3 regions of the Propionivibrio pelophilus DSM 12018 genome follow, and region 1 is predicted to be linked to each of the others. Evidence: riboswitches for the same ligand, from Rfam matches in the RefSeq annotation. Region 1 holds a riboswitch; each other region holds the start of a gene.
What was found. Region 1 has a riboswitch for cobalamin ahead of cbiQ (cobalt ECF transporter T component CbiQ). Riboswitches for the same ligand answer to the same signal wherever they lie in the genome.

Region 1 (8,167 bases):
GCAGGCGCCGCTGCTCGCGCCAGCCGCGGTAGTTGCCGTCGACCCACAGCGAGACGATCACCGTGCCCGAGCTGATGCGCGCGAACTCCTTGAGCATGTTCACCCGGTCTTCGCGCTTGCCGATGTGATGCAGCAGGCGGAAACAGAAAACGCTGTCGACAAAGTTATCCGGGAATCCGGTGGCGAATGCCGAACAGCAGGTGGCCGACTTGATCCGGCGGGTGATTTCCTTCGGGCGGTGGGCCATGCCGACATCGATCATGTCCTGGCTGTTGTCGGCCACGTGGATGACGCGTTCCTTCTCCTCCGCCAGCAACGCCCAGAAGCGCCCGGTGCCGCACGGCAGGTCGACTACCGAGCGCGGCCGCCCGGCCATTGCCAGCGCCTTGCGCGCCATTGCGTGCTCGCGCCAGTTCGACAAGCGGCGCAAGGGGCCGTCCTGATGCTTCTCGAAATAGGCCTTGGCGTGCGTCGCGCCGTATTTCTCCGAGAATGCGTAATGGGGCAAATCGTTTTTCTGAGTCATCGTGGTCTCCCTGTTACTTGTTGTTTACCAGGTCAGCTGTCTTTCGGGTGAATCGGGAAAGCCCGCCCAGAATCTCCGCCAGCGCCGGCGTCATCTTCACTTTCGCCTTCGCTGCCACACTGTCATCGAGCGGCCGGTCGTCGCCATCGGTCATCTCGTTCTTTACCGCGCCTGTAGCGTTCACCGGAAACGAGATCTTCAGCTCGTTGCCGATGTAGGCAATGCGATTCCAGTCGCCGGCGACAGCATAGTCGCGGCGGTAGGCCGGGTCCAGCAGACTCTGGCCGACCGAGTAGTCGGACGGTGGGTTGCGCACACCGAGCAGCGGCAAGAGAGTAGCCGGGATGTCGAGATGGCTGGTAATTCCCGTTACGACGCGCGGCTTGGCGCCGGGGACATAAACGACGGCGGGCGTGCTGGTCTGGAAGCGGTTGAACTCGGCGCTGTGCCCCCAGCGCGAACGCTCCATGAATTCCTCGCCGTGATCGCCGAGGACGATGACGATCGTGTTGTCGAGCAGGCTCTTCTCGCGCAGGTGGTCGACAACCCGCCCGATCTGCTGGTCGACGTGGTGCGCCGCGTTGATGTAGCGGTTCTTGATCTTGCCGATGTCGGCGGCGAAATCGGCGGTCAGGTAGTTCAGATCGTTGAGGTACGGCTCGGCGAGCACTGTCTCGGCGGGGAAGGAATAATTCGCGTGCGTCGACTCGAAGAACATGTAGGTCATGAACGGCCGCGACGGATCGCGCCGGTCGATGAAGCCGAGCATGTCGTCGATATTCTGGCGATCGCGCAGCCAGGGCTCGGCGCCACCGGAGCGCTCGTGCAGGTCGGCTTTCGGGATGTTCACGAAAACCGTCTTGTCGAACGCCGGGAAGGTGAAGCGCTGACTGGTGTACAAACCGAACTGGTAGTGTTGCTGCTGCAGGACGTCGATCAGCACCGGGGCCCGTCGATGGTCGAGCATAGAAAACCAGTACGGGCTGTACAGGCCGTAGAACATCGAGAAGACGCCCATCTGGGTGAGGTTGCCGCCGCTGAAGTGTTTTTCCAGGCGCAGCGCCTGCTGCGAGAACGCCCAGGTGTTCGGCATGATTCGGGTATCGAGCATGTCGAAGCGCAGCGACTCGGCGACCAGCCAGACGATGTTCGGCAGACGCGCCGGCGGCTCGACAACCAGCGGCGCCTGCGGATAGTTCAGTTTCCCTTCGCTGACCGCGATGCCTTCGTCCGGTGCCGACTGTTCCTTTATCCCGATCCGTTTCGCCACCTTGCGCGCGGTGAGCGGCAAATAGAACGGATAGTGGCCGCTGGCGAACAGGATCGGGCGATAGTTGGCGGCGCTGCTGTAGGCGTAGGCCACGCGCTCGCCGAGCATCAGCGCGAACACGACCGGCAGCAGCCAGCGCCAGCGCAACCGGCAGAGAAAACCGGACAGGCGATCGGCGCGCGGCGCGATCCCGTAATACAGCAGTGCCTGCCAGCCGAGCAACGCGACGACGATCGCCGCAGCCGTCAGCTGGGTGGACAGACTCGCCCCGAGCGACTCGATGCCGCCGGGCGTCAGCACCAGATCGACGACGAAGCCGTTGATGTGGAAGCCGTACATCCGGAAGATCACGCCGTCGGCAAAGAGCAGGACCTGGGTCAGCCCCGTCGCACCGATCATCACGCCGCCGCCGAACCGGGGCAGCCATCGCGCCTGCGGCCAGCGCGCCACTGCGCGTACGGCCATCACCCCGAGCAGCAACGCTGGCACCAGGTAGAGAAGGCCGTAGCTGACCGTCGCCGCCAAGGTCCAGGCAGCGAGGCCGGGCGTGGCGTACTGGGCGGCGGAGGTAAACGTGCAGACGTGGATGACGACGGATATCCAGCTCAGCAGCAGGAAGGCATGCACTCTGGCGCGAAACGGACAGGACGGCATCGGCAGGACTCCGCACGAAAACGGACAGTCTAGCCGTCTTTGCTTAAGCGGGGCTTAATCCGGCGGCGCCCTCCCCCTGGCCACGCGGGCGGATGCACCGGAACCGGCGAAAGCGTATCCTACGGCCTCCCGCTAACCGCTCTCAGCCACCTCCGCTTCACGCATGCCCTTCTCCTCGCCCATCAATCGTCGCATCGCACCCTGGCTCGGTTTCTGCGGCCTGGCCATCCTGGTCTTCATCGTCATGCGCCCGTTCATCGGGCTGATCGCCTGGGCCTGCATCCTCGCCTACGCCACCTGGCCGCTGGCCGACAAGCTGCGCCGGAGATGCGGCGGACGCGACACGCTGGCGGCCGGGGTGGCCACGGCGATCGCCGCCATCACGCTGTTCGCCCCCTTGCTGTGGCTGGCCTGGCTGGCGCAACAGGAGGTCGTCACCGTCTACAACGGCGTGCGCGCGTTCATGACCAGTCCGCCGGACATCCCCGCCTTTCTCCGCGACATGCCGTGGCTCGGCGACTGGCTGGCACAACAGCGCCTGCAACTGCTCGGCGACCCGCAGGGCGTGGCCCACGCCGTCAGGGGCTGGCTGTCCAGCCACTTCTCGCAGGCGGCGATCCTCGCCGGCGGCCTCGGACGAACCCTGATCCGGCTGGTCCTGGTACTGACCATCCTGTTCTTCTTCTACCGCGACGGGGCACGGATCATCCACGAGTTGAGCCACGTCATGGCGCGCTTCATCGGCAAGCGCACGCACGATTACCTCGCCGCCGCGGCCTCGACGACGCGCGCGGTGGTGTACGGCATCCTGCTCACCGCCCTGGTGCAGGGCATGGCCGCCGGCGCCGGCTACTGGGTGGCCGGTCTGGCCTCGCCGGTCACCCTGGGGCTGATGACCGCCCTGTTCGCGTTGATCCCCTTCGGCACACCGTTCGCCTGGGGGGCCTCCGGGGCCATCCTGCTCGCCCAGGGCGAAACCGGCGCGGCCATCGGCGTGTGGATCTGGGGCGCCGCCGTGGTCAGCCAGATCGACAACGTCCTGCGCCCGTTCTTCATCAGCAGCGTCAGCGACATCCCTTTCCTGCTGGTGCTGTTCGGCGTGCTCGGCGGCATCCTGGCCTTCGGCCTGGTCGGACTGTTCGCCGGCCCGATCGTCCTCGCCGTGGCCTGGGCCGTCTGGGGCGAGTGGGCAGAACACCTCTACGAAGAAGAGACCGCGACTGCGGATATCCGACAGCCGCGGAGACGCCGCAGCGTTCGCGATTAGCGTATACTTCCGCGCGTTTCAGGTTCCGCGCCCGATACCCGTCGGACGCGGTGAAACGGGAAGCCGGTGACGCCGCGCACTTTTCATCGTGCGGCCATTCCGGCACAGCCCCCCGCTGCTGTAGGCCAGACGATTCCGGCAACACGCCACTGTGCGACATTTTTCGCATGGGAAGGCGCCGGAGGAGGACGAAGGCGAGTCAGAAGACCGGCCCGAAACGCATGTGGTGCCAATCCTCGGGGTGAGGGGAACGGTCCTGTAGATTCGCCGCCTGGCTCGCAGCTGCATTTTTCCGCAGCAGCACTCCGCCTTTTGACGGCCGGTCTTCCGAGCTGATCCCACCGAATCCCTGCATCGTTGTTTGTCCGTCGTTACTGTCAGGGAAGTTCATGCGCGTCGTCAGTCATCAGATTCCAGCCCAGCGCCTTTCGTGTGGCGCCTCGCCGCGAACGACCGACCGATGCTGATCGAGCAATGCGCCTACGGCAACCGCTGGCGTCGTGTCACGCCGGCGGCGAAGGGGCTGTTCGCGCTGGGTGCGCTGATCGCTGCGTTTGCCGCGACGCGCCCGGCGGCCGCTGCCTTCGTCGCGCTGCTCATCGTACTCACCGCCATCATCGGCGCCGGCGTACCGGCCGCCCACTTCCTCCGCGTCGCGCTGCCGCCGCTCGGTTTCCTGCTGCTCGGCTGCCTGACACTGGCGTATTCGCTCGACTTCGCGCCCGACAGCAGCGGCTTCACGGTACGCTGGCTGCCGGCCGGCTGGACGCCGATCCTGCAGCTCGCCGCCCGCTCCTGCGCCGCGCTGACCGCGCTGCTGTTCCTCGCGCTGACCACCCCGCTGGTCGACCTGATCGCCCTGCTGCGCCGGGTGAAGATGCCGGAGGTGCTGCTCGAAATCATGGTCCTCTGCTACCGCATGCTGTTCGTCTTTTCCGAAGCGCTGCACGACACGCGCACGGCGCAGGCGGCCCGCCTCGGCTACGCGACGCCGGCGCTGACGCTGCGCTCGCTGGGCAGCCTGACCGCCAACCTGACGCTGCAGATCTGGCAACGCGCGCACGATCTGAACGTCGCCGCCCAGTCGCGCAACAACGACGGCGCGTTTCGCTTCCTCGAGCCGGAATACCCCAACAGCGGGCGCGACATCGTGCTGGCCGCTGTCGGCGCCGCGCTGCTGATCCTCTTTGCCATGGTAATGCGATGACGACAGACGTTTTGCTCGAATTCGACGACGTCGCCTTCCGCTACCAGGACGGCAACGCCGGCCTCGCCGGCTGCTCGTTGAGCATCGCGCGCGGCAGCCGCAACGCCCTGATCGGCGCCAACGGCGCCGGCAAGACGACGCTGTTCCAGCACGCCAACGGCCTGCTGAAGCCTCAGCAAGGTGTCGTTCGCTACGCCGGCCAGCCGGTCGACCACAGCCGCGCCGGCCTGCGCGCCCTGCGCAGCGAAGTCGGCCTCGTCTTCCAGAACCCCGACCAGCAACTGTTCTCGGCCAGCGTGCGCGAGGACGTCTCCTTCGGCCCGCTCAACCTCGGACTGGACATGACCACGGTGCGTGATCGCGTCGAGCAGGCGCTCGACGCCGTGAGCATGACGCAGTTCGCCGACCGGCCGGTGCACAACCTCTCCTTCGGCCAGAAGAAACGCGTCTGCATCGCCGGCGTGCTGGCCATGCAACCGCGCCTGCTGATCCTCGACGAGCCGATGGCCGGCCTCGACCACGCCATGCGCACCGAATTGCTCGCCGTCCTCGACGGCCTGCATGCGCAAGGCATCACCCTGCTGCTCGCCACGCACGACATCGATTTCGCCTATCGCTGGGCCGACCGCATCCACCTGATGGCCGGCGGCCGCTGCACCGCCGCCTTCGCCGCCACCGCCCTGCCCGAGCACGCCGAGGCGCTCGCCGCCGCCCGCCTGCCGATGCCCGGCCTCGTCGAACTGCACCGTCTGCTCGTCGCCCGGAAACTGCTTCCGGCCGACAGCCAGCCGCGTGCGATGAGCGAGCTGATTTCACAACTGAACGCCTCCGAAAAGGATTTCCAATGACCGCAACTCACCCTGGGAGAATCGACTGATGTCCGGAAAAATCTGGTTTGTCGGCGCCGGTCCCGGCGACCCCGACCTGATCACCGTCAAGGGCCGCACGCTGATCGAACAGGCCGGCGCGATCCTTTACGCCGGTTCGCTGGTCGACCAGGCGGCCACGCGCTACGCGCCGGCAGGCTGCGAGATCCGCGACTCGAAGGACATGACGCTCGAAGAAATGGTCGCCTGGCTGCTCGACCAGGCCAGCCGCCACGAAACCGTCATCCGCCTGCAGACCGGCGACCCCGGCCTCTACGGCGCGCTGATCGAAATGACCCGCCCGCTCACCGCCGCCGGCGTCGAGTGGGCCGTGGTGCCCGGCGTTTCCTCTGCGATGGCCTCGATGGCCGCAGCCGGCGAAACGCTGACGCTGCCGGAAGTCACCCAGACCGTCATTCTCACCCGCACCGCCGGGCGCACGCCGATGCCCGAGGGCGAAGACCTTGCATCGCTGGCATCGCACCATTGCACCTTGTGCATCTACCTGTCGATCACCCTGCTGCATGAAGTCCAGAGTGCCCTGCGCGCCGCCGGCTGGAAGGACGACGCGCCGATCCTCGTCGTGCAGAAAGCCAGCTGGCCGGGGCAGGAAAAGATCGTGCGCGGCACGCTCGCCGACATCAAGCAGAAGTGCCAGGCCGAGAAGATCGGCAGCCAGGCGATGATCGTCGCCAGCCCGACGCTCGGCGCCGCGAACTGGGAATCGCTGGTGCGCTCCAAGCTCTACGACCCCGAATTCACCCACCGTTTCCGCAAGGCCACGCCTACTACGCCGACCACGCCATGACCACCAACACCGTCACCGAACAGATCACCGCCGCCGGGCGTGCCATCGAGCACGACTCGTTCTCGATCATCGACGCCGAGGCCGGTCCGCACGACGCCTACACCGCCGAGCAATGGCCGCTGGTGCGGCGGATGATCCACGCCAATGCCGACTTCGACTTCAACGGGCTCACCGCTTTCCACCCGGACGCGATGCAGGCCGGCCTGAAGGCCGTGCTCAAACTCGACACGCCGGTCGTCGCCGACGTCGAGATGATCTGTGTCGGCCTGTCGAAGCCGCGCATGAAGCACTTCGGCATGAGCACGCACCACTACATTTCCGACCCGGACGTGATCGAACTGGCGCACGTTAACGACACCACGCGCGCCGTGCAGGCGATGCGCAAGGCGCACCGCCTCGGCCACCTCGACGGCGCCATCGTCGGCATCGGCAACGCGCCGACGGCGCTGCTCGAAATCATCCGTCTGATCCGCGAGGACGGCGTGCGCCCGGCGCTGGTCGTCGGCATGCCGGTCGGCTTCGTTTCGGCCGCCGAATCGAAGGACCTGCTGATGACCGTCGACGAAGTGCCGTGGGTCACCATCAAGGGTCGCAAGGGCGGCTCGACGCTGGTCGTCGCGGCGATCCACGCGCTGCTGGCCCTCGCCGAAGCCGAACAGAAACGGTGAGATGAGCGACGCCCCCGAGAAAATCCGCAAGGGTGACGGCAAGCGCAAGCGCGGCCATCGCAGCGGATTCACCACCGGCGCCAACGCTGCCGCCGCCGCCCGTGCGGCGACGCTCGGCTTGCTGACCGGCGAGGTGCCGGCTACGGTCGTCAGCCGCCTGCCGAACGGACAGGACGTCACTTTTGCCGTTCTTGAAGGCCACGTCGCTGACGCGGAATATCCCAACTCAGCCCGTGCCGTCATCGTCAAGGACGCCGGCGACGATCCGGACGCGACCAATGGGGCGCACCTGACCGCCGAGGTGCGCCGTCTGCCCGGCGCCGCCGGCCAGATCATGCTCAAGGGCGGCGAAGGCGTCGGCACGGTCACCAAGGAGGGTCTCGGGCTGGAGGTCGGCGGCCCGGCGATCAACCCGGTGCCGCGGCGCAACATTGTCGACAACGCGCGTGCCGTCGCCGGTGAACTGCTGGACCACGACGGGCTGGAGATCACGATTTCCGTCCCCGGCGGCGCGGAAATGGCGAAGAAGACGCTCAACGCCCGTCTCGGCATCCTCGGCGGCATCTCGATCCTCGGTACCACCGGCATCGTCCGCCCGTATTCGACGGCAGCCTTCCGCGCCAGCGTCGTGCAGGCCGTCGACGTCGCCGCCAACCAGGGGCAAACCTCGATCGTCTTCACCACCGGCGGCCGCAGCGAAAAGTTTGCCATGCGCCAGCTGCCTGACCTCGACGAGGCCTGCTTCGTGCAGATGGGCGATTTTGTGAAAGCCGCTTTCCAGACGGCGATCAAACGCAAAATGGCCCGCGTTTACATTGGCGCGATGGCCGGCAAGCTGACCAAGATGGGGCAAGGGTTGGCCGTCACCCATGCCTGGAAGGCCGCCATCGACCGCGATCTG
Region 2 (11,834 bases), on a different contig from region 1:
CTGCTATCACACCTGCGAAGGCGCCTGCAATCGCGCCAACCTGGATGCTGCGGTGGGGATCAACTCGGTCGAGCGCTTCCTCGGGGACGAGGCGATCAAGCGCAAATGGAAGCTGGTTCAGCCGACCGAGGAAAGCGGCAAGCATGTGCTGATCGTCGGCGGCGGCCCGTCGGGGATGTCGGCCGCGTACCACCTGCGCCGCCTCGGCCACCGCGTCACCGTGTATGAAGCCGGGCCAATGCTCGGCGGCATGATGCGCTTCGGGATTCCCAAGTACCGCCTGCCGCGTGACGTGCTCGATGCCGAAATGCAGCGCGTGGTCGAGATGGGTGTCGAGGTCAAGCTCAACGCCAAGGTGGACAACATCCTCGAAACGATGAAGGCGGGCAACTTCGACGCGGCCTTCCTGGCCGTCGGCGCGCATATCGGCAAGCGCACCAACATCCCGGCCGGCGCGGTCTCGAAGATCGTTGACGCGGTCTCGGTGCTGCGCAGCATGGAAGGCGAGGAGAAGCCGATGCTGGGCCGCCGCGTGGTGGTCTACGGCGGCGGCAACACGGCGATCGACGTGGCCCGTACCGCCAAGCGCATGGGCGCCGAACCGATCATCGTCTATCGCCGCACCCGCGACAAGATGCCGGCGCACGACTTCGAGGTCGAGGAGGCGATGCAGGAAGGCGTGATGATCAAGTGGTTGTCGACGATCAAGAAAGCCGGCGACGCCTCGATCACCGTCGAGAAGATGGAACTTGACGCCAACGGCTTCCCGCAACCGACCGGCGAAATCGAGACGCTCGAGGCCGATTCGGTCGTCCTGGCGCTGGGTCAGGACGTCGACCTCGGGTTGCTCGAGGGCGTTCCCGGGCTGGAAGTTACCGATGGCGCGGTCAAGGTCGATGCCAACATGATGACCGGTCACGCTGGTATCTTCGCCGGTGGCGACATGGTGCCGACCGAGCGCAACATCACGGTCGGTGTCGGCCACGGCAAGAAGGCTGCGCGCAACATTGACGGCTGGCTGCGCGGGACGGCCTACGTCGCACCGCCGAAGCCGCAGCTCGCCACCTTCGAGCGCCTCAACACCTGGTACTACTCCGATGCGCCGAAGACCGTGCGGCCGATGCTCGACATCATCCGCCGTCAATCGACGTTTGAGGAAGTCCAGGGCGGGCTCGATGAGACCAATGCGCTGTTCGAGGCGCGCCGCTGCCTGTCCTGTGGCAATTGCTTCGAGTGCGACAACTGCTACGGCGTCTGTCCGGACAACGCGGTGATCAAGCTCGGGCCGGGCAAGGGCTTCCAGTTCAACTACGACTACTGCAAGGGCTGCGGCCTCTGCGTGTCGGAGTGCCCGTGCGGCGCGATCAACATGGTGCCGGAAAACAACTGATCCTCGTTGTGTGAAGTGAAACGGGACGGTGACGCGAGTCACCGTCCCGTCTTTTTTATGCGGCGTTACTGCATCAGGAAGGTGGTTTCGGTGTCCGCGTCCCAGCCGTCCCACAGGAAGTCGTCGGCTTTGCTGTCGGCGATCAGGCGCAGCGCGTAGTTGACCTGCTCCTTGTAGAACTCGCAGAAGGCGCCGATCCTGTCCATGCCGCCGTTCATCTCGTGCGCTTCGGCCGGGCACGGCGAGCCGCAGAAATGGCGGATGGCGCAGTCGTCGCACGGTGCGAAGGTGTCGATGTTCCGCGCAGTGACGGTGCGGAAAGCGTCGGATGCCAGCGCCGCATTGACGCCGCCCTCGTCGAACAGGTTGCCGCCGTTGAAGCGTGGCAGACCGATGAACTCGCTGCACGGATACAGGTTGCCGTCGGCGGCCAGGGCGAAGAAGGCTCGCCCGCCGCCACAGGGCGAGATGTCGCACATCAGCCGTCGCGCCGTCGGCGCCAGGATGGCGAGCAGGATGTTGGCGAAGTTGGCGACGACCAGCTTGCGGCCGGTTGCGCGGTACAACGCGTGCGTGCGGTCGAGCGCGGCGAAGAGGGCCTTGCCCATGTCGGCGTCGGCTGGCTTGACGCCGCGGGCGCCGGGCAGCGTACAGCGCAGGGTGTTGAGCATGCAGGTCGGCACCTCGTGCGCGTGAAACAGCTCGACCATCCGTGTCAGGTGCGCCAGATTCTCGGTCGTGCAGGTGGTGATCACGCTCCACGAGCCGTAACCGCGCAAGGCGTCCATGGCCGTCAATACCTTGTCGTGAACGCTTTTGCCGCCCCAGGTGAGGCGCGTGGCGTCGGTGATGCCGGCGACCGGGCCGTCGAGCGAAAGGCCGATGCTGACGTTGCGCCTGGTCAGAAAGTCGATCGCCTCCCGGTCGAGCAGCGTGCCGTTGGTCTGGATGCCGAAGGCGAAGTCGTTGCCGAATTCCTCTATCGCCGCGAAAACCGCCGCCTTGTTCATCAGCGGTTCGGCGCCGTGGAAAATGGCACGCGGCGTGCGGCCTTCCGGCATGGCCGAGCGGAAATAGTCGCGCAGCTTGCCGAGCGCGGCGATCAGACGGTCTGTCGACATGTGTTGGCCACCGCTGCGTTGCTTGCTCGGCAGGTAGCAATAGGTGCAGTTCAGGTTGCAGCGCTCGGTCGGGTTGAGGTACACCCCGGAAGGCGTCAGCTCGAAACGCAAAGCGTGGAGTTCACGGGCGAAGCCGTCGGCCTTGGCACGGAAATCCTGCATCAGCGGTGTGCTTTCGGCCATCGCTTCGGCGATGCGTGTCTTGTCGACGAGCGCCCAAAAGGCCGTGTTCGGGTCGGTGACGGCGGCATAGATGTCGTGGCCGATGTCCATGGGAATCAGCGGGCCGCAGGATGCGGCCCGGGCAAAATTGGCGTCGGTCATCTACTTGGCCGCTTTTTTGTCCATCAGCACATAGTGCGAGAGGCCGATGCCGTCCGGATTGCAGCTCTTGCGGATGGCAATGGTCGGAGCAGCGGGCTGGCTGGTTTGTGCGGCCTGGTGATCTTGCTTTTGAACGGTTTGCGACATGTTCCTCTCCTCGGGAAATGAAAAAGGGCTCCGGCTGAAGGTACGCGGCTGCATACCTTCAGCCGGAGCCCTTGCCAAAGCTCCGCTTCAGTCCGACACGTCTTCTGGCTACCGGATCAGCCTGAGCGCTGCGCCTTCCCGGCGGAGTGTTCTCCGTCAGTGGCTGGTCGTTGCCGACCGTGCAGCGTTCGTCCCCGGATACAGCGGCGGGCCCGCCACGGATTTGCACCGTGTTCCGTTTCGTCGGATTGAATGGAGCGCGCATTGTCCTTGACCGCCGGGGGCGGGTCAAGTCATTGTCATCAGGCGGTTACTCGCGCCAGGCGCGCAGGATGATGTCGCGAATGATGTGCAGCTTGCGGTGGAAAAAATGGTCGGCCCCCGGGATGACGATGACTGGAAGGTCGATCGGTTCGGCCCAGGCCAGAACGTTGTCGAGCGGAACCGTGGTATCTGCCGAGCCGTGGATGACCAGGGTGTCCTCGGCGACTGCCTCCGTGGCGTAGTTCCGCGCGCCTTCGACGTGGCCGGCGGCGGTGCCGACCAGGATCAGTCGCCGGGCCGGTTGGCCTGACTTGGCTAGCGCGTCGGCCACGCGCGACTGCACGTAGGCGCCGAATGAGAAGCCGGCCAGCACGACGGGCAGTTCGCCGAAAATGCGTTTGGCTTCGTCGAGCACCAGCAGCATGTCCTCGGTTTCGCCGCGTCCGTCGTCGTGTTTTCCCTCGCTGGCACCCACCCCGCGGAAATTCGGGCTGAACACGGCATAGCCGATCCGGCCCAAGGTGCTGGCGACGGTGTGTACCACCTTGTTTTCGTTGGTGCCGCCGAACAGGGGGTGCGGATGGCAGACCAAAGCGATGCCCCGAGGGTCATCCGGCGAATCGACCCGTGTTTCGATATTCCCTGCTGGGCCATCGATGGCGATTGTTCGGGTGGTTGGCTTCATTCGGGTGGGCCTAGATCTTGAGGCGTTCAACCACCCGGCCATGGATCAGATGCTCCTGGACGATTTCCTCGATATCGTCGGTATCAACGTACTGATACCACACCTCCTCGGGATAGACGACGAGAACGGGGCCTTCGTCGCATCGGTCCAGGCACCCCGCCTTGTTGATGCGAATATTTCCCTTCCCCTTCAGTTTTAACTCGGCAATCCGGTCTTTCGCGTAAGTCAGAGCCTCGCTTGCGCCGAGGTTGTTGCAACAGCTCTCGCCATTTTCACGCTGATTGCAACAAAAAAAGACATGGTGTTTGAAGTAGCTCATGGTCCGGTCCTCAAGTAATTTTTCTGGTTGGGCTATATGCGTCGTCCGAGCAGAATCAGGTAGGGGAGCGATAAAAACGGCCAGAAACTGGCAGTCAGCCGGGTAAGCCCGTTGAAATTGAGAAAGTGTCCCTGGCGCCATGCAGTCAGTGCGGCGACAGAGTAAGGGTTGAATGGAGTGATGTTGACCAGAACAGTTCCCGCCATGAGCGTGACGCCTGCGAGCGCGATGCGGGCTGGGCGGGGTATGTATTGCGCTGCCAGCAGCAGGACTCCCCCAAGCATGAGTCCGAGGCCGGCGCCGGGCGACAGCCAGGCAAACGCGCTTTGAGGCCCGATCAGGATGATGGCGCCCAGCGTGCGGATGAACAGGGAAAAAAGGAAAAAACCGAGCAAAGCTACGCAGGCGTTGGCTTTTGGCAAGAAGAAGGTGCGCATCAGCAGACCGACGGCGAGCATGTTGCAGATGATGATGCCGGTTTCCATGGCGAAGAAAGAATGTGCCGCATAGGGAACAGGTGGAGCGATGCTGAATAGCTGGCGCAGGTCTCCGGATCCGAACAGGACGGTTTCTGGAGAAAGCTGGGTAATCATCCACAGGCCGGTCACCACAAGGCCGTACTCGCTGTTGGGAATGTGCGCAAGGAATTGACGCTGAATGTTATCGATCTTTGCGAAAAGCGTTGCACCAAACCATATCGACAGGAGCGCTCCCAGTCCGGTCCCGGTTCCGTTGCAGATCAAGTCGAGGGAAGAGGGGACTCGGCTTGGCAGGAACGACTGCAGGGTTTCGATGGCGAAACTGGTGAGTGTCCCTAGCGCGAAGGCCTGAAGCGCGGCGCAGGCTTTGCTGTGCCGCGCACCGAGGGCCAGTGTCAGAAGAAATCCGAGTGGCAGGTAGGCGGCGATGTTGGCCGCCAGGTCGAACCCTGTCCAGTAACGAGGCCAGGCTGCTTCCAGAAAGACGAAGGGCGAGAGTCCGGGGGATTGCCAGCCGGAGAAAGGGTGCAGGCTGGCGTAGATGATCAGGAGCAAGTAGCAGCCAGCCAGATAGCGCGGCAAGCGCCAGGAAGGCGCCGGTTGTGCGCCTTCTGCCGGTACGTGAGCGGATGACTTGCCTGCGGCCATTGTCGTGCGTGGAATGTCGTGCAGAGGTGATTCTATCTTCACCGGGCGTTGATGGAGTCCGTCGTCATGCATTTTCTTCAGAAAAGTCATGGGCTTGACAAAATCCGGTCCAATGAATAGAGTTCGCGCTCTCCCGCACTGTGGAGGCCGTTGTTCAGGAGCGGCGTAGTGCGGAACTTGTCTTTTTTCTTTGACTCTACTACTGACGACGTTCAGTTCCTGAAGTAGTTTTGCCCTGCGGCACTCCTTCCTTCTGCCGCTTCCGGGCAATGCACCCGCCTATAACCGTTTGTCGCACGGCAAGTTTGTCTGTTTGCGCGATGACAACAGTGAAAGGAGAGAGCATGTCTGTTGCTGTAACTCTCAAAAAATCGATGGCACGCAGTCTGGATGCCGTCTCCAGTTTTACCCAGTACGCAGTGATGATTGTCGGGTTGCTGTTCGTTCTCGGCACCGTCGGTCACTTTTTTGATGAGCAGGACGTGCCGGCTGGCACACAGGTTCCTGCGCCGGTCGTCGAGGCTTCCGTTCCTGCCGTCCTTCCGGTTTCTGGCGAAGGTCTTGTGCATCGTGGTGTGCCCGAAGCCAAGCCCCAGTTCACGGCGGTTCTTAGCTACGTGAAGCGTCGTTATCGTGTTTCGCCCGAAGCCGTGAGGCCGATCGTCGAGGCCGCGGATCTGATTGGCAAGGAACGCCGTATTGATCCCTTGCTGATTCTGGCGATCATCGGTATCGAGTCGGGGTTCAATCCGTTCGCCGAAAGCTCGCTGGGCGCGCGCGGCCTGATGCAGGTTATTCCGCGTTTCCACATGGACAAATTCCCGGCCGGGCTGGGTAGTCGCCATCTTTTCGATCCGGCAGTGAACATCCGTGTCGGCGTCGGCGTGCTCGAGGAGGCGATAAAACGTCGCGGCGGGCTGGTCCCGGGGCTGCAACAATATGCCGGGTCGTCCGATCCCGAGAGCGGTTATGCGAACAAGGTGCTGGCGGAAAAGGCCCGCATGGAAAAAGCCGTGCGCCGGGACCTGAATTTGGCGTCGAACGCCTGATCGCGTATCGCATCGCAAGCCAGCCCCCGCTTGTGGCGGGTCGCTGGCTTTGTCGCTTGCCTGGTCAGTCGTCTTCCAGACCGATAGTCTTGTGCTGCGCTGCCAGTTGCTGTTGCGTGCCGCTGGGTACCGCCGCGTAGTGCGAGAACGCGATGCTGTATGAACCTTGGCCGCCGGTCAGGGACTTCAGCCGGCCTTGATAATCGTCCAGTTCAGCGAGCGGCACCTTGCCGCTGATGGCCATCGTCCCTGTGCCGCGCGGCTGGGTACCCGTCACTTGGCCGCGCTTGCTGGACAAGTCGCCCGACAGATCACCGACGGAAGCTTCCGGAGCCAGGACTTCGATATCCACCACGGGCTCGAGGATGATCGGCGTTGCGTCCTGGATGGCCTGAATGGTGGCTTTTCGCCCCGCGGTGAAGAACGCGATGTCCTTGCTGTCTACCGAATGTGACTTGCCGTCATGGACAATCACGCGAATGTCGTGCACCGGGAATCCGCCGACGACGCCGTCCGCGAGCGCCTGACGGACGCCCTTCTCGACCGAGGCCATGAATACGCCGGGGATCACCCCGCCCTTGACCATGTCGACGAATTCGAAGCCGGCTCCGCGCTCCAGTGGTTCGACGCGCAGCATGACCTCCCCGAACTGGCCGGCGCCGCCGGTTTGTTTCTTGTGCCGGCAATGTCCTTCCGCCTTCTTGGTGATCGTCTCGCGGTAGGCGATTTGCGGAGGCCTGGTCGCCAGTTCGATCTTGTATTGCTGGGCCAGTCGGGCCAGTTTGGTGCGCAGGTGAATCTCACCCAAGCCGCGAATGACGGTTTCGTTGGTGGTCGGGTGGCGCTCGACCTTGAAGCAGGGGTCCTCGATCTCGAGTTTGTGCAATACGTCGAAAAGCCGTTGCTCGTCGGCCTTGCGCTTGGTTTCCACCGCCAGACCCTGCATCGGTTCCGGGAATTCGAGCGGCTTCAGATGGATGTGGTCTTCATCGTGCGAGTCGTGCAGGACCACGTCGAATTCGATTTCGTCTACCTTGGCCACGGCGCCGATATCGCCCGGAACGAGTGCCTCTGTCTCGACGTATTCCTTGCCTTGCAGGCGGTAGAGGTGACCGACCTTGAATGCGCGTTTGGCCTCCCCTACGAAGAGTTGGGTGTCCTTCCGGATCGTTCCCTGGTGGACGCGGAAAATGCCGAGCTTTCCGACGAACGGGTCGCTGACGATCTTGAAGACATGTGCCAGCACGTGCTTGCCGGGGTCGGGTACGGCATCGAATGCCGCAGCGTCCGGATCGTCCGGTTCGCCGCTGAAGAACGGGGGGGGATTCCCCTCCGCCGGGTTCGGCGCCAGTTTTGCCAGGACGTCGAGCAATTGCGGAACGCCGGCGCCGGTTTTGGCCGAGACGAACAGGATGGGAATCAGGTGGCCGGCGCGCAGTGCCTTTTCGAAGGGGGCATGCAGTTCTTCGACGGAGGGGTCGGCACCTTCATCCAGATAACGGGCGAGCAGGTCTTCGTCCTCCTCGACGATCTGGTCGATCAGGGCGCGGTGCATCGCGGCGACTGATTCAAAATCGCTTTCGCCACCGTCGTGACCGAGTACTTCGACGACATCCTGAGCGTGGTGCGATGGCAAATCGAGAAGCATGCACTCGCGTCCGAAACGTTCGCGGATCTCGCCGACCAGTTTGGGGAGATCGACGTTTTCCGCATCGATCTTGTTGATCACGATCATCCGGCACAGATTGCGCGCAGCCGCCAGTTTCATCATCCGCTCGGTCGATAGCTCGATGCCGTTCTGTGCGTTGATGACAACCAGTGCGGTGTCGACGGCGGCGAGGGCGCCGATGGCTTGCCCGGCGAAATCGGGGTATCCGGGTGTGTCGATTACGTGGATTTGTCTATCAATCCAGTTCAGCGAGGCGATTGCGGACTGGATGGAGTGACCGAGTTCCCGCTCCAGCGGGTCGTGGTCACAGACTGTGTTTCCTTTTTCAACAGAGCCTTTGCTGGGAATCGCGCCGGCCGCGGCGAGCAGCGTTTCGACAAGTGACGTCTTGCCGGCTGCGCCATGGCCGACAATGGCTACAGTACGAAGGTTGACCGTGTTGTTCTGACCCATGTTTTCCCCCAGTTCTTTTGAAAATGCTCGACGTGGGGTGCAAATACGGCAATACCCTGAGTCGAGCTACCGATTACGCATGATCCAACACAACGGTTTCATTCTACGCTTTATGTCTTGCCAGCCAAGTGCCAACCCGAGTTTTCTCGATCGACGAACGCATGCGCCGAAATTTTCTGATTCAGATTGAACACTTGCGCTCAAACGCATAGAATGTGCGCCTTCGCGGGTGTAGTTCAATGGTAGAACGGCAGCTTCCCAAGCTGCATACGAGGGTTCGATTCCCTTCACCCGCTCCAGTTTTTCTTCCATGGTCACCCACTGAGTTCTATAAGCTGCTGTCAGGAAAGTATTTTTTCCAGACAGTCGGTCATTGAGATCCAGGAGCGCCAGCCTCTACTTGACACTTGACTGCGTATCGGCCTTGCTTCAGGGGTGGATACTCAAGCTGCGGAGTAGCTGAATCCCGTCATCTTCTGGCGGCGCGTTTGTGATCATCTCAAGCAGGCCATCGCCGCGTCAGGCGTCCTGAAAATTCACAGCTTGCTTGAAACAGATGCAAAAGTAATCGGCTGACTGCTATTTTGAAAACGGATATTCTCAATCCGGAAGCATGTCATGGAGAAGTCGCGATGGCAGAGAAAAAAGACCCGATGGTCCCCGACGGGGCGGTTAATCCGATCAATACCGACTACAAGGTTGGGCAAGACAACATCGTCGTGAATGTCGGCCCTTTCGGCCTTGATATCCACAACCGTGTGTTTGCCGTTTCAGGCTTGCTGGTGGTCGCGTTTGTCGTGCTTACACTGGCCTTCCAGAACCAGGTTGAGCCGATGTTCAGTGGCATGCGCAGCTGGCTGACGTCGAATCTGGACTGGTTCTTCCTCAGCGCGGGAAACATCTTTGTGCTGGTGTGCCTGGTGGTGGCGCTCTCACCATTGGGCCGCGTACGTCTGGGGGGCACGGAAGCGGTGCCGGATTATTCCTATCTCGGCTGGTTCTCGATGCTTTTCGCAGCTGGCATGGGCATCGGGCTGATGTTTTTCGGCGTGTCCGAGCCGTTGTCGCATTTCGGCAGCGCGATGGGGGGTACGGTGATCGAGAACGGCGTGCGCACCGACTGGGCGCCGCTCGCTGGCGCAGCAGGCGATGCTGCCGCTGCTACCCGCCTGGGCATGGCCGCCACGATTTTCCACTGGGCGCTTCATCCGTGGGCGATATACGCGGTGCTGGCACTGGGACTGGCCCTGTTCTCGTTCAACAAGGGCCTGCCGCTGACGATCCGTTCGGTGTTCTACCCGTTGCTGGGCGAGCGCGTGTGGGGGTGGTCGGGCCACCTCATCGATATCCTGGCGGTGCTGGCGACGCTCTTCGGCTTGGCAACCTCGCTTGGCTACGGTGCCGCGCAGGCCAGTTCGGGGCTCAATTTCCTGTTCGACGTGCCGTTGGGTGAGACCACCCAGGTGCTGCTGGTCATCGGCATTACCGCAATCGCGCTGACATCGGTCGTCGCCGGGTTGGATGCGGGGGTCAAGCGCCTGTCCGAGATCAACATGGCGATCGCCCTGTTGTTGATGCTGTTCGTGATCTTCGTCGGGCCGACGCTCGATATCGCCAAAGGTTTTTTCAGCAATCTCGTTGCCTACATCCAGTACCTGCCGGCGCTCGCGAGCCCGTTCGGGCGTGACGACGTCAACTTCTCGCAGGGATGGACGGCCTTCTACTGGGCGTGGTGGATCTCCTGGTCGCCGTTCGTCGGCATGTTCATCGCGCGCGTGTCGCGCGGTCGCACCGTGCGCGAATTCATCGTCTCGGTATTGATCGTGCCTTCCCTGGCGTGCGTGCTGTGGATGACGGTGTTCGGCGAGACTGCGATCATCCAGCGGGTCCGGGACGGCTACGAGGCGGCGAGCAAGGCCGAGTTGCCGCTGCAACTATTCACCATGCTCGATGTGCTGCCGCTGGCGCAGATCACCTCCTTCATCGCCATCGTGCTGGTGGTGGTGTTCTTTGTTACCTCGTCTGACTCGGGCTCGCTCGTCATCGACGTGATCTCGGCGGGAGGCAAGGTCGATGCGCCTTTGCCGCAACGCGTCTTCTGGGCCGTGTTCGAAGGGCTGGTGGCGATTGCGCTGATCCTCGGCGGCGGCTTGGTAGCGCTCCAGGCAATGGCGGTGTCTACGGGGTTGCCCTTCACCGTCGTCTTGCTTGTGGCGAGCATGGCCATCATCAAGGGGTTGGCCTCCGAGCCGCGCGTTTCCTGATCCTTGCTCTGCGAGCCGGGCTCGCAGAGCATTTGCCGGATGAAACCATGCAGGTCGAACAGCTTGAAATTCTCGACTTCCTCCGTTCCCATCCGCCGTTTTGCGAACTGCCGGAAGATGCACTGCAGAACGTGGCGGTCGCTGTCGACGTGCGCTATTACAAGGCTGGCGAGAAAATCGTCGAGTTCGGTCAGCCGGCCGAGTTCTGGCACGTGGTGCGCAGTGGCGCGGTCGAGGTTTTCCGGCGAAATGGCACGCTGTACAACCGCCTGACGGCGGGCGGCTACTTTGGTGAATTCGGTCTGCTGCGCCACGGCCGTGTGCGCTTTCCGGCGCAGGCGCTGGAGGATACGCTGCTGTACCTGATTCCGCAGCCGGTGTTCCTCGAGCTGTTCGAGCAGCATGAGGTTTTTGCCGACTACGTAGAGATCGAGGATCGCACGCGTCTGCGTCAGGTGGTGTCGCGCCGTGCCGACGCCAACGACCTGATGTCGGCCACGGTCGAGGTTCTCGTGAGCCGCCCGGCTGTGACGCTGGGCAGCGGCGCAACTGCCCGGGAGGCGGCTCAGCGCATGGCGGAGGAAGGCGTGTCCTCGCTGTTGATCGTCGATGACAATCCTGATGTGCCCGATCTTCCCCTGCTGTCGGGCATCCTGACGGACCGTGATCTGCGTACCCGCCTGCTGGCACCCGGCCTCCCCTACGATACGCCGGTGGCCGGGATCATGACCGCCGGCGTGGCCTCGGTCGCCCACAACCAGCTGGTCTTTGAAGCCATGCTGGCGATGCTGCGCCGCAACGTGCATCACCTGCCGGTGATGAAGAACCAGCGGCCGCTTGGCATCATCGCCCTGTCGGACATCATCCGCTATGAATCGCGCAACAGCCTGTTCGTGGTCGGCAGCATTTTCCGCCAGCAATCGGTGGATGAGCTTGCCGCGCTGGTGCCGGATGTGCGCGCCTGCTTTGTGCGCATGCTGGGCGAGGACGCGAGTTCGCACATGGTCGGCAGCGCAATGGCG
Region 3 (11,834 bases), on a different contig from region 1:
TCTACGGCCTGTTGCCGCGTCAGTACGTGGCGGCCGAACTGCTCGAACGCGTCGAGGTTTTCCGCGGCGCGAACACATTCCTCTCCGGTGGCGTCGGCGTCGCTTCCGGCTTCGGCATCGGCGGGACGATCAACGCGCTGCCCAAGCGCGCGCCGGCCGAGCCGCTGACGCAACTCACGGCCGGTATCGAATCGGCCGGCCAGACCTATCTCGCCGCCGACGTCGCGCGGCGCTTCGGCCCGGACGACCGCGGCGGCATCCGCGTCAACGCCGCGCGGCGCAACGGCGAAACAGCGGTCGATGGCGAGGAGCGCGAGCTCGGTGTTTTCTCGATCGGCGCCGACTACCGCGGCGACGGCTTCCGCCTCTCCGCCGACCTCGGCCACCAGAACCACCGCATCGACGAACCGCGCCCGAGCGTCACGCCGAGCGGCAGCATCCCGGACGCGCCCGACGCCAGCGACAACCATGCCCAGTCCTGGACCTATTCGCAGGAACGCCAGACCTTCGGCTCGCTGCGCGCAGAGGTGGACGTCAACGACAGCGTCACCGGCTGGATCACCGGCGGCATGCGTGACGGCAAGGAAAAAAACGTGCTGGCCAATCCGACGGCGACGGCCGACGGTACGACAAGTGCCTACCGCTTCGACAACGTGCGCGAGGACCACGTGAAGACGGCCGAGGTCGGTCTGCGCGGCAAGCTGGCTACCGGCAGTGTCGGGCACACCGTGGTCGTCTCGGCCGCCCTATTCGACAGCGAATCGCGCAATGCCTGGGCGATGTCGTCGTCGGCGGTACTGGGCGACTTGTACGACGCCGTCGATGCTGCGATGCCGGCCACCGCCTGGTCCGGCGGCACGATGAGTTCGCCGACGGTCACCGAGCGCATCCGCTCGAACAGCGTCGCCCTCGCGGACACGCTGGCCTTCGCCGACGAAACGGTGCTGCTCACGCTCGGCGCACGCCATCAGAACTTCGAGCAGAAGAGCTACAACTACAACACCGGCGCCGAGGCATCGGAATACGACGAGAGCCGCCTCACGCCGATGGCCGGTCTCGTCTTCAAGGCGACGCCGCAGGTTTCGTTCTACGCTAACTACATCGAGGGTCTGACCAAGGGTGACACCGCACCGAGCACCTACAACGGACTACCGGTCAGTAACGCCGGTACATCCCTCGAACCCTACGTCGCCAAGCAGAAGGAGATCGGCGTCAAGTACGACGGCGGCAAGATCGGTGGCAATCTGTCCTACTTCATCACCGACAAGCCGGTCGGCATGGTCGAGGACGGCACCTTCAAGGACGCCGGCCTGCAGCGTAACCAGGGCATCGAGATCACTGCCTTCGGCGAACCGCTGCGCGGCGTGCGCGTGCTCGGCGGCGCCAGCTTCCTCGATGCGCGGCTGACGAAGATGACCGACGAAAGCCTCGAAGGCAACCGCGCCATCGGCGTACCCAAGCGCCAGTTCAATCTTGGCGCCGAGTGGGACACTCCCGGGATCGCCGGGCTGACTCTGAGCAGTCGCGTGGTGCATACCTCGTCGCAGTACGCCAACGAAAGCAACACACTCAGCGTGCCATCGTGGACGCGCCTCGACCTCGGCGCGCGCTACGTGACAATAATCGCCGAACAGATGGTGACCTTCCGCGCCCGTGTCGACAACGTCACCGATCGGGACTACTGGGCCTCGGTCGGCGGCTATCCGGGCTACGGCTACCTCGTTCTCGGCGCCCCGCGCACCTTCACCCTGAGCGCCACCGTCAACTTCTGATGATCTGATGACCGCGCGTTCCCTGCGCTTGTGGACCTGGCTGCACCGCTGGAGCAGCCTCGTCTGCACGCTTTTTCTGCTGCTGCTGTGCCTGACCGGCCTGCCGCTGATCTTCACCGACGAGATCGGCGAACTGACCCGGCCGGGCCTGCATCCGCCGCCGATGGCGGCAGGTACGTCTCGCGCGCCCCTTGACGCCGTGGAAGCGACCGCCCGCGCAGCACGCCCGGGCCTCGTGCCGCTCTACTTCTTCGCCGAAGAGGACGAACCAAATCTCTGGTACGTCAAGCTCGACACTCGTACCGATACCGACGAGCGCAACGCCGTGCTGCTCGCGCTCGACGCGCGCAGCGGCGACCTGCTCGGCACGCCGGAATTCGGGACCGGCTTCATGGGGCTGACCTACCGGCTGCACGTCGACCTCTTCGCCGGTCTGCCGGGCAAGCTGTTCCTCGGCCTGATGGGCACGCTGTTCGTCGTCTCGCTGGTTTCCGGCACCGTGCTCTACGCCCCCTTCATGCGCAAGCTCGATTTCGGCACCGTGCGCCGCGATCGACCTGCACGCATCCGCTGGCTCGACCTGCACAACCTGCTTGGCATCATCACGCTGGTCTGGGCGCTCGTCGTCGGCGTCACCGGCGTGGTCAACACCTGGGCCGACCTGATTCTCAAATCCTGGCAACGTCAACAAATGGCGCAACTGGCCGCCGGCAACGCCACGCCGCTGCTGGCTGGCGAGCCCGACAGCATCCCGCCGGACCTGCGCGTGCAGCACGTCCTCGACCGCGCCCTCGCGGCGGCGCCGCACATGCGCCTGTCGATGCTCGCCTACCCCGGCACCCTGCTCGGCACACGCGAGCATTTCGCGGTGATCCTGCACGGCGACACGCCATTCACCGCTCGATTGCGCCAGTCGCTGCTCGTTCACCCCGAAACCGGTGAGGTGCTGCAGGCCAGCGCCCGCCCGTGGTATGTCACGCTGTTCCAGCTTTCGCAACCGTTGCACTTCGGCGACTATGGCGGTCTGCCGCTCAAAATCCTGTGGGCTCTGCTCGATCTGATCACGATCGTCGTACTCGGCAGCGGGCTCTATCTCTGGCTGGCGAAACAGGCCCGCAGCCACCGCACAAGCCCAATGGGGGCTGACGTTCATGGCTGAACTCTGGCGCGTCTTCCGCCTCCCGGCCCTGTTCGCTGCGCTCAACACCATTGGACTGTTGGGCGCCTTACTGAGCGATGGGATTGGCGATATGGTTTCGTGGCTGGCACTGAGCATCGTTGTTTGGTCCGCGCTGCGAATCCACAGTTCAGGACACCGTTCTGGACGCCCCCACCCTCTGCCCGTAAGATAAGCGCCACCCTCTGCCTTTCTCCACGCAGGCGGAAACCTTCGTACTGGACACAACAACAATGGATGTTTGGATCGCGCTGGGCATCACGCTGCTTGCTGGGCTAGCCACCGGCATCGGCAGCATCATCGCCTTCACCGCGCAACGCACGAATTACCGCTTCCTTTCAGTGGCCACCGGCTTTTCCGCCGGTGTCATGCTCTACGTGTCGTTTGTCGAAATCTTCTTCAAAGGTCAAACAGCCCTGACCGAGCGATTCGGCGACTACTGGGGAAACTGGGTCAACGTCGGTTCGTTCTTCGGCGGCATGCTGCTCATCGGTCTGATCGACAACCTGATTCCCGCCGGCGAGAATCCACACGAGATCCGTAGTGAGAGGGAAACCCGGCCGCTACATGACGAACACGCGCCACTGGCCCCGTCGCGAGAGGTCAAGGAGGCGTTGCATCTGGGTCACGACCACACGCACGATCACCACAAGCTGATGCGCATGGGGTTGTTTACCGCCCTGGCCATCGGCATCCACAATTTTCCCGAAGGACTCGCCACTTTCCTCGCCGCGCTCGAGAATCCTCACCTCGGCATTGCCATTGCCATCGCCATCGCGCTGCACAACATCCCGGAAGGCATCAGCGTCTCAGTGCCGATCTTCTACGCCACCGGCGACCGCAAGCGGGCGTTCCTCTACTCGCTGCTCAGTGGGCTGGCCGAGCCGATCGGCGCTGGAGTAGCCTACCTGATCCTGCTGCTCATTTCAGGCGGGCAAGGCATGGTGGTCCCGCCGGAACTGATGGGCATCCTCTTCGGCGGCGTCGCGGGGATCATGGTGTACATCAGCCTTGACGAACTCCTGCCGACCAGCCGCGCCTACGGCAAGGGACACGACAGCCTGTTCGGACTGGTCGCCGGAATGGGCGTGATGGCCGTCAGCCTTCTGTTGATGCGATAACTGCACCCATGCTGACACGAACATTACTCAACCCACGGTTCCAGGCCCACTGTACCTGGGCGGCCTACATCATCTACCTGCTGATCCTGGTGCTCGGCTCGATTCCGGGCGCCCGCCAGGAAATCGGCGAGTACGCACCTGGCGGGGTACTGCACTCCCTTGCCTACGCCGGGCTGACCATCCTGTTGTTCATCGGCCGAGGTAAGACGCTGGGCGAACGGGCGATAGGTGCGGTACTCATCGTGACGGCCATGGGCGCCGGTGATGAATTCGTGCAGAGTTTCCTTCCTTATCGCGGCGCTGCGCTGTTCGACTGGGGCGTCGATGTCACTGCATCATTGACGGCCGCGGCCGCGATGCTCGGCGTTTATCCCCGACTGACACGCCGAGTCGCGTAACGCCCCGTTTCCAGACCCGCCCCCTCCACTTGCCGTTCATTGCTCCAACCGGAAGAGCACCGGCACGAGCACCCAGCTCGCGACGGTGTCGCTGCCGCGCCGTGCCGGAAGGAACTGCCAGCGGCGTACGGTTTGCAGGGCGGATTCGTCGAGTCGGGTGCTGCCGGAGGACGCCTTGATTTCGACCTCTTCCGCATTTCCTTCGGACGACACCCGCACGCGCACGATCACCTTGCCTTCCTCGCCCAGTCGCCGCGACCGGGCTGGATAGGGCGGAGAGGGATTGTTCAGGTAACCGGCGTCGAAGCGGGCCGGAGTCAGGGGCCCGTTTCCTCCCCCCGGGGAGACTCCCGGGCCGGCCGCCGTTTTTCCGGCAGCGAGCCCCCCCGCACCGGAGTCCGGACCGCCTGAATGATTGCTTTCGCCTCCCGAACCATTTTCACGGACGGGGGACGGCGCCAACGACGGAAGCGACGGAGCCCTTGGGGAAACAGGCACCGGACGGGGCATTGTTTCGAGCGGCGACTGCCGCCCCTCGACTCGCTGCGTGAAAGGCTTGCGAACCACGACCGGCGCCGGGGCGGGAACGCCCCCCCGTGCTGGAGCCCCCACAACCCCGCCCCCCGACGACGGCTCTGTCGCCGAGCCGGAATGTCGCACCGGAGCAATCAGAGCGGCCATGATCGCAGGCTTCGCGGGCTGCAAGGAAGGCTGAACTCGCGACGGGAATGCAGCGAACAGGAGCGCATGGGCGAGCAACGAACTCGCCAGCGCCCACACCGGAAGCGCCTCTATTGCATGATCATTCGTGAAGCTCACGGATCGCGCCTCTCCGGTGCTCCGGGCTCCGAGCTCCGGGCTCCGGGCTCCGGGCTCCGGGCTCCGGAAGATACTCCGCAAGGCAAAGGACAACGCCGGCGGCCATGCCCCAAAGCGCCAACACGGCGAGGAAGGCTATGCGCAGCATGTCGGGGCTACGGAACGTAGGGAAATCGGCAGAAACACGCCGAGAACAACGAGGAAACTAGGCCCTCCTTCTCTTCGCCGTTCCACCGGAATGGGCGCCGCGTCCACCACCGCCGCCGTCATGTCCAGTGAAGCATTGGCGGTTTCTGCGACATTGATCGGGAATGCGCGTCCCGACAACAGCCGGGCAACGTGCGGGATTCGTGACATTCGGGAGAGAGCGCCGACGCTGTCGCGAAACTGGATGCTGCGTAACGTGCAGGACTCGCGCTGCATGATCAGACCTCTTTAAAACCACTTGATCCGACCTTCTGCCCGGCGGGCGGAGAAGAGGATCGGGAGAGGAAAAGCACAAAACCCCGGTCGATTTCTGGCCGCCCCCCGCACCCCACGGAAGGTCAATTGCACACGCCGCCTAACTGCTCGCGGCACCTGCATCAGGCCGGTCTCCGGGCTTGCGGGTGAATGCCGGAACCGGCATCCGGTGCTTCGCCTTCCCGGGCCGTTCGCGCACGTCATGACTGACGCCACGTGGCGGCCCAGTGACTGGCTCCGTCCGGGGAGGAGAAGCCATGAAGCACTTTGACTCGCTTACCGTTGCGGGGGCAGCCGGGGCATTGCGGCGGATTCGTTATTCGCCGCGCACCCCGTTCCCGTTTAACCCGTCAACGACGCTGAGCGGGCACCTGCTGCATTGTTGCGATCGCCCGGGCCAACTGGCTCGGACGTCGCGGCATTACGTTTCTACTGCGTTTCTACGCTCGTGGAACAATCGACGCGTATCAGGACTCACGCTTCGATTTCTTCTTTTCCGCCTCTTCCATTTCGCGACGCATCTTCTCGCGCATGCGCGCGCCGCCGATGTAGTAGCCGATAAACCCGGCGCCCAAGGCTGCCTGCAAGGCAAAAAGCATCGACGCGATCTCGCCGCTGGCCGGTTCGAGCAGCGGTTCGAACCACGGCTGATAATCCGGCCGGATTTCGGCAATGACGCCCTTGGCCTGATCGTCGGCACCGCCGAAAATCGCCACTTCCTCGCCATCCGGCCCGGCCGCCGGACGCTCGACGATCCACAGCGGCACCAGCGCAAGGAACACCACGCCGAGAATCAGCAAAATGTTCTGCGTCCGTTTCATGCCCGTACCTCCTGCGGCTCGGCCAGTTTCATGTCCTGCAACTCCTTCGGGTTGAAGCGGGCCAGCGCATTGAAGACGAGCACCGTCAGCAGGCCTTCGCTGATCGCCAGCGGGATCTGCGTGACCGCGAAGATGCCGGCGAACTTGGCCAGCGACGCGGCGAAACCGCCGGCCGGGTCGGGGAAGGCCCACGCCAGCTGCACCGAGGTGGTGACGTAGGTCATCAGGTCGGCAAGGCTTGCGGCGAGGAAAACGCCCACGGCCAGCGAGGCGCCGAGCGAACGCGCCAGCTTGAACACGCCGTAGGCGACGAACGGTCCGACGATGGCCATCGAAAAGATGTTGGCACCGAGCGTGGTCAAACCGCCGTGGGCGAGCAGCAGCGCCTGGAAGAGCAGGACGACCGCGCCGATCGGCGCCATCGCCGCCGGCCCGAACAACAGTGCGCCGAGGCCGGTTCCGGTCGGGTGCGAGCAACTGCCGGTCACCGAAGGAATCTTCAAGGCCGAGAGAACGAAGGAGAAGGCGGCGGAAACGCCGAGCAGGATGCGCTGCTCCGGGTTCGCGGCGACGCGCTTCTTGATTGATTGGACGCCCCAGGCAACAAATGGCAACGAAGCCACGCTCCAGCCGATGGCGTGTTCGACGGGCAGGAAGCCCTCCATGATGTGCATTATGTTTCCCTCGCAAAACAACGCTGCAGCGACAGTGCTGCAATGACACGCGTGTTCGACGGGGAAGAATGCAGGCGCAATAAAACGATAGCGCGAGCGCTGGAAGCCTGGAATGCGAGAGTAAAGACCTGGAACTGCCCTGCTCGCCGCCAGACGGCCGGCTTCACCCCACCCCGGGGAACACCTAACCAATTCTGGGCCGGTCTTCTGACTCGCCTTCGTCCTCCTCCGGCGCCTTCCCATGCGCATACAGATACGCCGCACAGTGGCATTTGCCGGAATCGTCAGGCCTACAGCAGCGGGGGGCTGTGCCGGAATGGCTGCACCAAGGGTACAAAAATACAAAGGTACAGAATCACCGGCTTCCCGTTTCACCCGGCTCCACTGTCGCGAAGCTGGGCACCCAAAACAGGAGGCGATTCTATGCCCCGTTTTTGCCGATGACAAGGAAAAAGGGGGAAACTGCACAAATCCGAAACGGCAGCCTCTTGCCGACATCGACACCCGGATGTGCGTTTTTTACATCAGGTCATCGGATTTGCCTTTCGATCGTTACGAGATTTCAACAAATCACCGCCGGCATGACTCGTTATACTCCGGCAATTCCGCCAGCCGCCTCCAGCGGTCACAAAAAACGCGACGAATCAAGGACCATGACCCCGAGCCCTGCCACGCCGACCTCCCCCCAGGCCATTCTCCCGACACATTCCCAGATCCCCTTGCCCGAAGCCTGGCAGCCCGTCGTCGAGGCGCAACTCGCGAAAGAGGAGAGGCTCCTGAGCTGGCTGGAGATCGACCTCAATACCAACCTGCACTTTGCCAAGGGAGTGGTCGCCCTGACCGACCGCAGGTTGCTCGCCCGCACCGGCGACAGCCCGGAATGGCAGAGTCACCCGCTGCGCGAGGGATTGCGTCTGACGCGACGCGACCATGCCGGCGTCGGCAGTCTCGAACTTTTCGACGCCACCGGCCGGCAGGCGCAGTGGCGCTATACCCTCGGCCAGGACGTCGCCGCCGGGCGGCTGATCGACCACGTCAACCGCCAACTGGATTTCGTCGTCACCGGGATCGCTCCGGCACCATCGGCGCAGGCCGTCTGCCCGAAATGCGAAACGCCGCTGCTCGCCGGACAGGATGAATGCCCGGTGTGCAGCAAGGAAGAGCTGACGCCGCCTTCGACCTGGACCCTGTTCCGCCTGTGGCGCTTTGCCCGCCCGTACCGCTGGCAGCTTCTCGCCGGCTTCCTGCTCTCGCTGGCGACCACGGCGGCGACGCTGGTGCCGCCGTACATGACCATGCCGCTGATGGACAAGGTACTGATCCCGTACCAGAACGGCAAACCGATCGACACGGGCCTCGTCACGCTCTACCTCTCCGGCCTGCTCGGCGCAGCGCTGCTGGCCTGGGTGCTTGGCTGGGCGCGCACCTACATCCTCGCCCTCGTTTCCGAGCGCATCGGCCGCGACCTGCGCACGACGACCTATGAGCATCTCCTGAAGCTCTCGCAGGAATACTTCGGCGGCAAGCGTACCGGCGACCTGATGGCACGAATCGGTTCGGAAACCGACCGCATCAACATCTTCATCTCGCTGCATTTCCTCGACTTCGCCACCGACGTGTTGATGATCAGCATGACGACGCTGATCCTCGTTTCGATCAACCCGTGGCTGGCGCTGGTCACGCTGCTGCCGCTGCCGGTCATCGCCTTCCTGATCCACACCGTGCGCGAGCGACTGCGCACCGGCTTCGAGAAGGTCGACCGCATCTGGGCCGAGGTCACCAACGTGCTCGCCGACACCATTCCCGGCATCCGCGTGGTCAAGGCCTTCGCCCAGGAGAGCCGCGAGGCCGCGCGCTTCCGCGCCGCAAACCAGCACAACCTGGAAGTCAACGACAAGGTCAACAAGGTCTGGTCGCTGTTCGGCCCCACGGTAACGCTGCTCACCGAGGTCGGCCTGCTGATCATCTGGGGCTTCGGCATCTGGCAGATCTCGCGCAACGACATCTCGGTCGGCGTACTCACCGCCTTCCTCGCCTACATCGGCCGCTTCTACACCCGCCTCGACTCGATGAGCCGCATCGTTTCGGTGACGCAAAAAGCTGCGGCGGGGGCCAAGCGCATCTTCGACATTCTCGACCACGTCTCCAGTGTGCCGGAGCCCGCCACGCCGGTGCATCTTCCCGCCGTCGCCGGACGCATCGAACTGCGCAACGTCGGCTTCCGCTACGGCACGCGCAGCGTCACGCGCGACATCAGCCTGACCATCGAGCCGGGCGAGATGGTCGGCCTGGTCGGCCACAGCGGTTCAGGCAAGAGCACCATGGTGAACCTGATCTGCCGCTTCTACGATGTCTCGGAAGGGGCGATCCTGATCGACGGCGTCGATATCCGCTCGGTGCCGGTCGCCGAATACCGCAGAAACATCGGTCTGGTGCTGCAGGAGCCGTTCCTGTTCTTCGGCACGATCGCCGAGAACATCGCCTACGGCAAGCCCGGCGCCACGCGCGAGGAGATCATCGCCGCGGCGCGCGCCGCGCATGCGCACGAGTTCATCCTGCGCCTGCCGCACGGCTACGACTCGCTGGTCGGCGAACGCGGCCAGGCGCTCTCGGGCGGCGAACGCCAGCGCATCTCGATTGCTCGCGCGCTGCTCATCGATCCTAAGATCCTGATCCTCGACGAGGCGACTTCCTCGGTCGACACGACGACCGAGAAGGAAATCCAGAAGGCGCTCGACAACCTGGTGCGCGGCCGCACCACGATTGCCATCGCCCACCGCCTGTCCACGCTGCGCGAGGCCAATCGTCTGGTGGTTCTCGACCGCGGCAGCGTCGTCGAGGTCGGCAACCACGATGAACTGATGGCCAGGGAAGGCCATTACTACCGCCTGTACCAGGCGCAGGCCCGCAACGTCGATACCGAGGGCGGCTCGGATCTCGAAGCAGGCGGCGATGACAAGGGAGACCGCGAATGAACACGACGCCTGACTTCCACCTCCACCGCGACAGTTTCGGGAAACTGATCTTCACGGGCAGCGACGGCGAGACGCACGAGGCCGTACCGGTACGTGCCTTCCCGATCGGCGCGCCAGACAACGGCATCGCGCTGGTCGATCCACACGGCCATGAACTGGCGTGGATCGACACGCTCGCCGAACTGCCCGCCGAGTTGCGCCAGTTGGTTGAAAGCGAACTCGCCAGCCGCGAATTCATGCCGGTCATCGAACGCATCATCGACGTCTCAAGCTACGCCACCCCGAGCACCTGGACGATCGTCACCAATCGCGGCGAGACGAAGCTGATCCTGAAGGGCGAGGAGGACATCCGCCGCCTCGCCGCGCCGGCGCTGCTGATTGCCGACAGCAACGGCATCCAGTACCTGATTCGCGACCGCGGCGCCCTCGACGCGCACAGCCGGAAAATCCTCGACCGCTTCCTTTGACACCCCGGGTCAGCCGAATGGCGCCTGCCGCGTTATTCGGCCCATAATTGCCTGTCCATTCTTACCTTCGCAACTCACTGCCCCGCGCAGGAAAACACATGACAAAAAAAGACATCATCTTCCGGGAAATCCGCCATCTGCGCGGACCGAGCATGTGGACCTACCGTCCGGTCCTCGAAGCGATCGTCGACATCGGCGACCTCGAGGACTGCCCGTCCAACACCATTCCCGGCTACTACCAACGCCTGAAGGCGATGCTGCCATCCCTGTACGAGCACCGCTGCAGCTACGGCGAACCCGGCGGCTTCCTGCGCCGCGTCGAGGAAGGCACCTGGCCGGCACACATCCTCGAACACGTCACGCTTGAGCTGCAGAATCTCGCCGGGCTGCCCGGCGGCTTCGGCAAGGCGCGGGAGACTTCCGAACGCGGCGTGTACAAGGTCATCGTCCGCGCCTGGGAAGAACAGGTCACCCGCGCCGCGCTGCATGAAGCGCGCGAGCTGATCATGGCGGCGATGGAAGACCGCCCCTTCGACGTCGACGCCGCCGTCGAACGCCTCGCCGACCTCGCCGACTCGCGCTGCCTCGGCCCCTCGACCGCAAGCATCGTCGATGCTGCGGACGACCGCGACATTCCCTGCATCCGTATGCTGGAAACCGGCAACCTGGTGCAACTCGGTTACGGCGCCGCCATGCGCCGCATCTGGACAGCCGAGACCGACCGCACCAGCGCCATCGCCGAGGGCATCTCGCGTGACAAGGACCTGACCAAGAGTCTGCTGCAATCCTGCGGTGTGCCGGTGCCCGAAGGACGCGAAGTCGACAGCGCGGAAGACGCCTGGGACGCGGCCGAGGACATCGGCCTGCCGGTGTGCGTCAAGCCGATCGACGGCAACCACGGCCGCGGCGTGTTCATCGACATCCACAGCCGCGAGGACGTCGAGATGGCCTACGGCATCGCCGTCGACGAAGGCAGCGGCGTGCTCGTCGAACGTTCGATCCCCGGCTCCGAACACCGCCTGCTGGTCATCGGCGGCAAGCTCGTCGCCGCCAACCGCGGCGACGTGGTGAAAGTCACCGGCGATGGAAAGCACACGGTGCGCGAGCTGATCGATCTGCAGATCAACTGCGACCCGCGCCGCGGCTCG

Region 2: it holds a riboswitch for cobalamin, as region 1 does, so the genes downstream of both, cbpA (modified peptide precursor CbpA) here and cbiQ (cobalt ECF transporter T component CbiQ) in region 1, are expected to answer to the same signal.
Region 3: it holds a riboswitch for cobalamin, as region 1 does, so the genes downstream of both, BO74_RS08665 (energy-coupling factor ABC transporter permease) here and cbiQ (cobalt ECF transporter T component CbiQ) in region 1, are expected to answer to the same signal.

What each region holds. Positions count from the first base shown of each region.
Region 1 is NZ_JCANUT010000072.1:8,051-16,217, forward strand. It holds gene BO74_RS19055 (class I SAM-dependent methyltransferase) at 1-526, opposite strand, end outside; gene BO74_RS19060 (sulfatase-like hydrolase/transferase) at 540-2,450, opposite strand; gene BO74_RS19065 (AI-2E family transporter) at 2,614-3,717, shown strand; cobalamin riboswitch at 3,721-3,947, shown strand; gene cbiQ (cobalt ECF transporter T component CbiQ) at 4,178-4,924, shown strand; gene BO74_RS19075 (energy-coupling factor ABC transporter ATP-binding protein) at 4,921-5,772, shown strand; gene cobM (precorrin-4 C(11)-methyltransferase) at 5,801-6,598, shown strand; gene BO74_RS19085 (precorrin-8X methylmutase) at 6,595-7,266, shown strand; gene BO74_RS19090 (cobalt-precorrin-5B (C(1))-methyltransferase) at 7,268-8,167, shown strand, end outside.
Region 2 is NZ_JCANUT010000009.1:34,187-46,020, forward strand. It holds gene BO74_RS06280 (NAD(P)-binding protein) at 1-1,390, shown strand, start outside; gene cbpB (peptide-modifying radical SAM enzyme CbpB) at 1,456-2,835, opposite strand; gene cbpA (modified peptide precursor CbpA) at 2,836-2,982, opposite strand; cobalamin riboswitch at 3,059-3,250, opposite strand; gene BO74_RS06295 (alpha/beta hydrolase) at 3,293-3,931, opposite strand; gene BO74_RS06300 ((2Fe-2S) ferredoxin domain-containing protein) at 3,942-4,250, opposite strand; gene BO74_RS06305 (VanZ family protein) at 4,283-5,467, opposite strand; gene BO74_RS06310 (transglycosylase SLT domain-containing protein) at 5,722-6,426, shown strand; gene fusA (elongation factor G) at 6,491-8,548, opposite strand; tRNA gene BO74_RS06320 (tRNA-Gly) at 8,774-8,847, shown strand; gene BO74_RS06325 (BCCT family transporter) at 9,181-10,812, shown strand; gene BO74_RS06330 (DUF294 nucleotidyltransferase-like domain-containing protein) at 10,860-11,834, shown strand, end outside.
Region 3 is NZ_JCANUT010000015.1:40,671-52,504, reverse strand. It holds gene BO74_RS08695 (TonB-dependent receptor) at 1-1,772, shown strand, start outside; gene BO74_RS08690 (PepSY-associated TM helix domain-containing protein) at 1,780-2,931, shown strand; gene zupT (zinc transporter ZupT) at 3,183-4,070, shown strand; gene BO74_RS08680 (VanZ family protein) at 4,079-4,468, shown strand; gene BO74_RS08675 (energy transducer TonB) at 4,505-5,287, opposite strand; cobalamin riboswitch at 5,858-6,139, opposite strand; gene BO74_RS08670 (energy-coupling factor ABC transporter substrate-binding protein) at 6,217-6,570, opposite strand; gene BO74_RS08665 (energy-coupling factor ABC transporter permease) at 6,567-7,244, opposite strand; cobalamin riboswitch at 7,425-7,666, opposite strand; gene BO74_RS08660 (cyanophycin metabolism-associated ABC transporter) at 7,898-10,219, shown strand; gene BO74_RS08655 (cyanophycin metabolism-associated DUF1854 family protein) at 10,216-10,686, shown strand; gene BO74_RS08650 (cyanophycin synthetase) at 10,785-11,834, shown strand, end outside.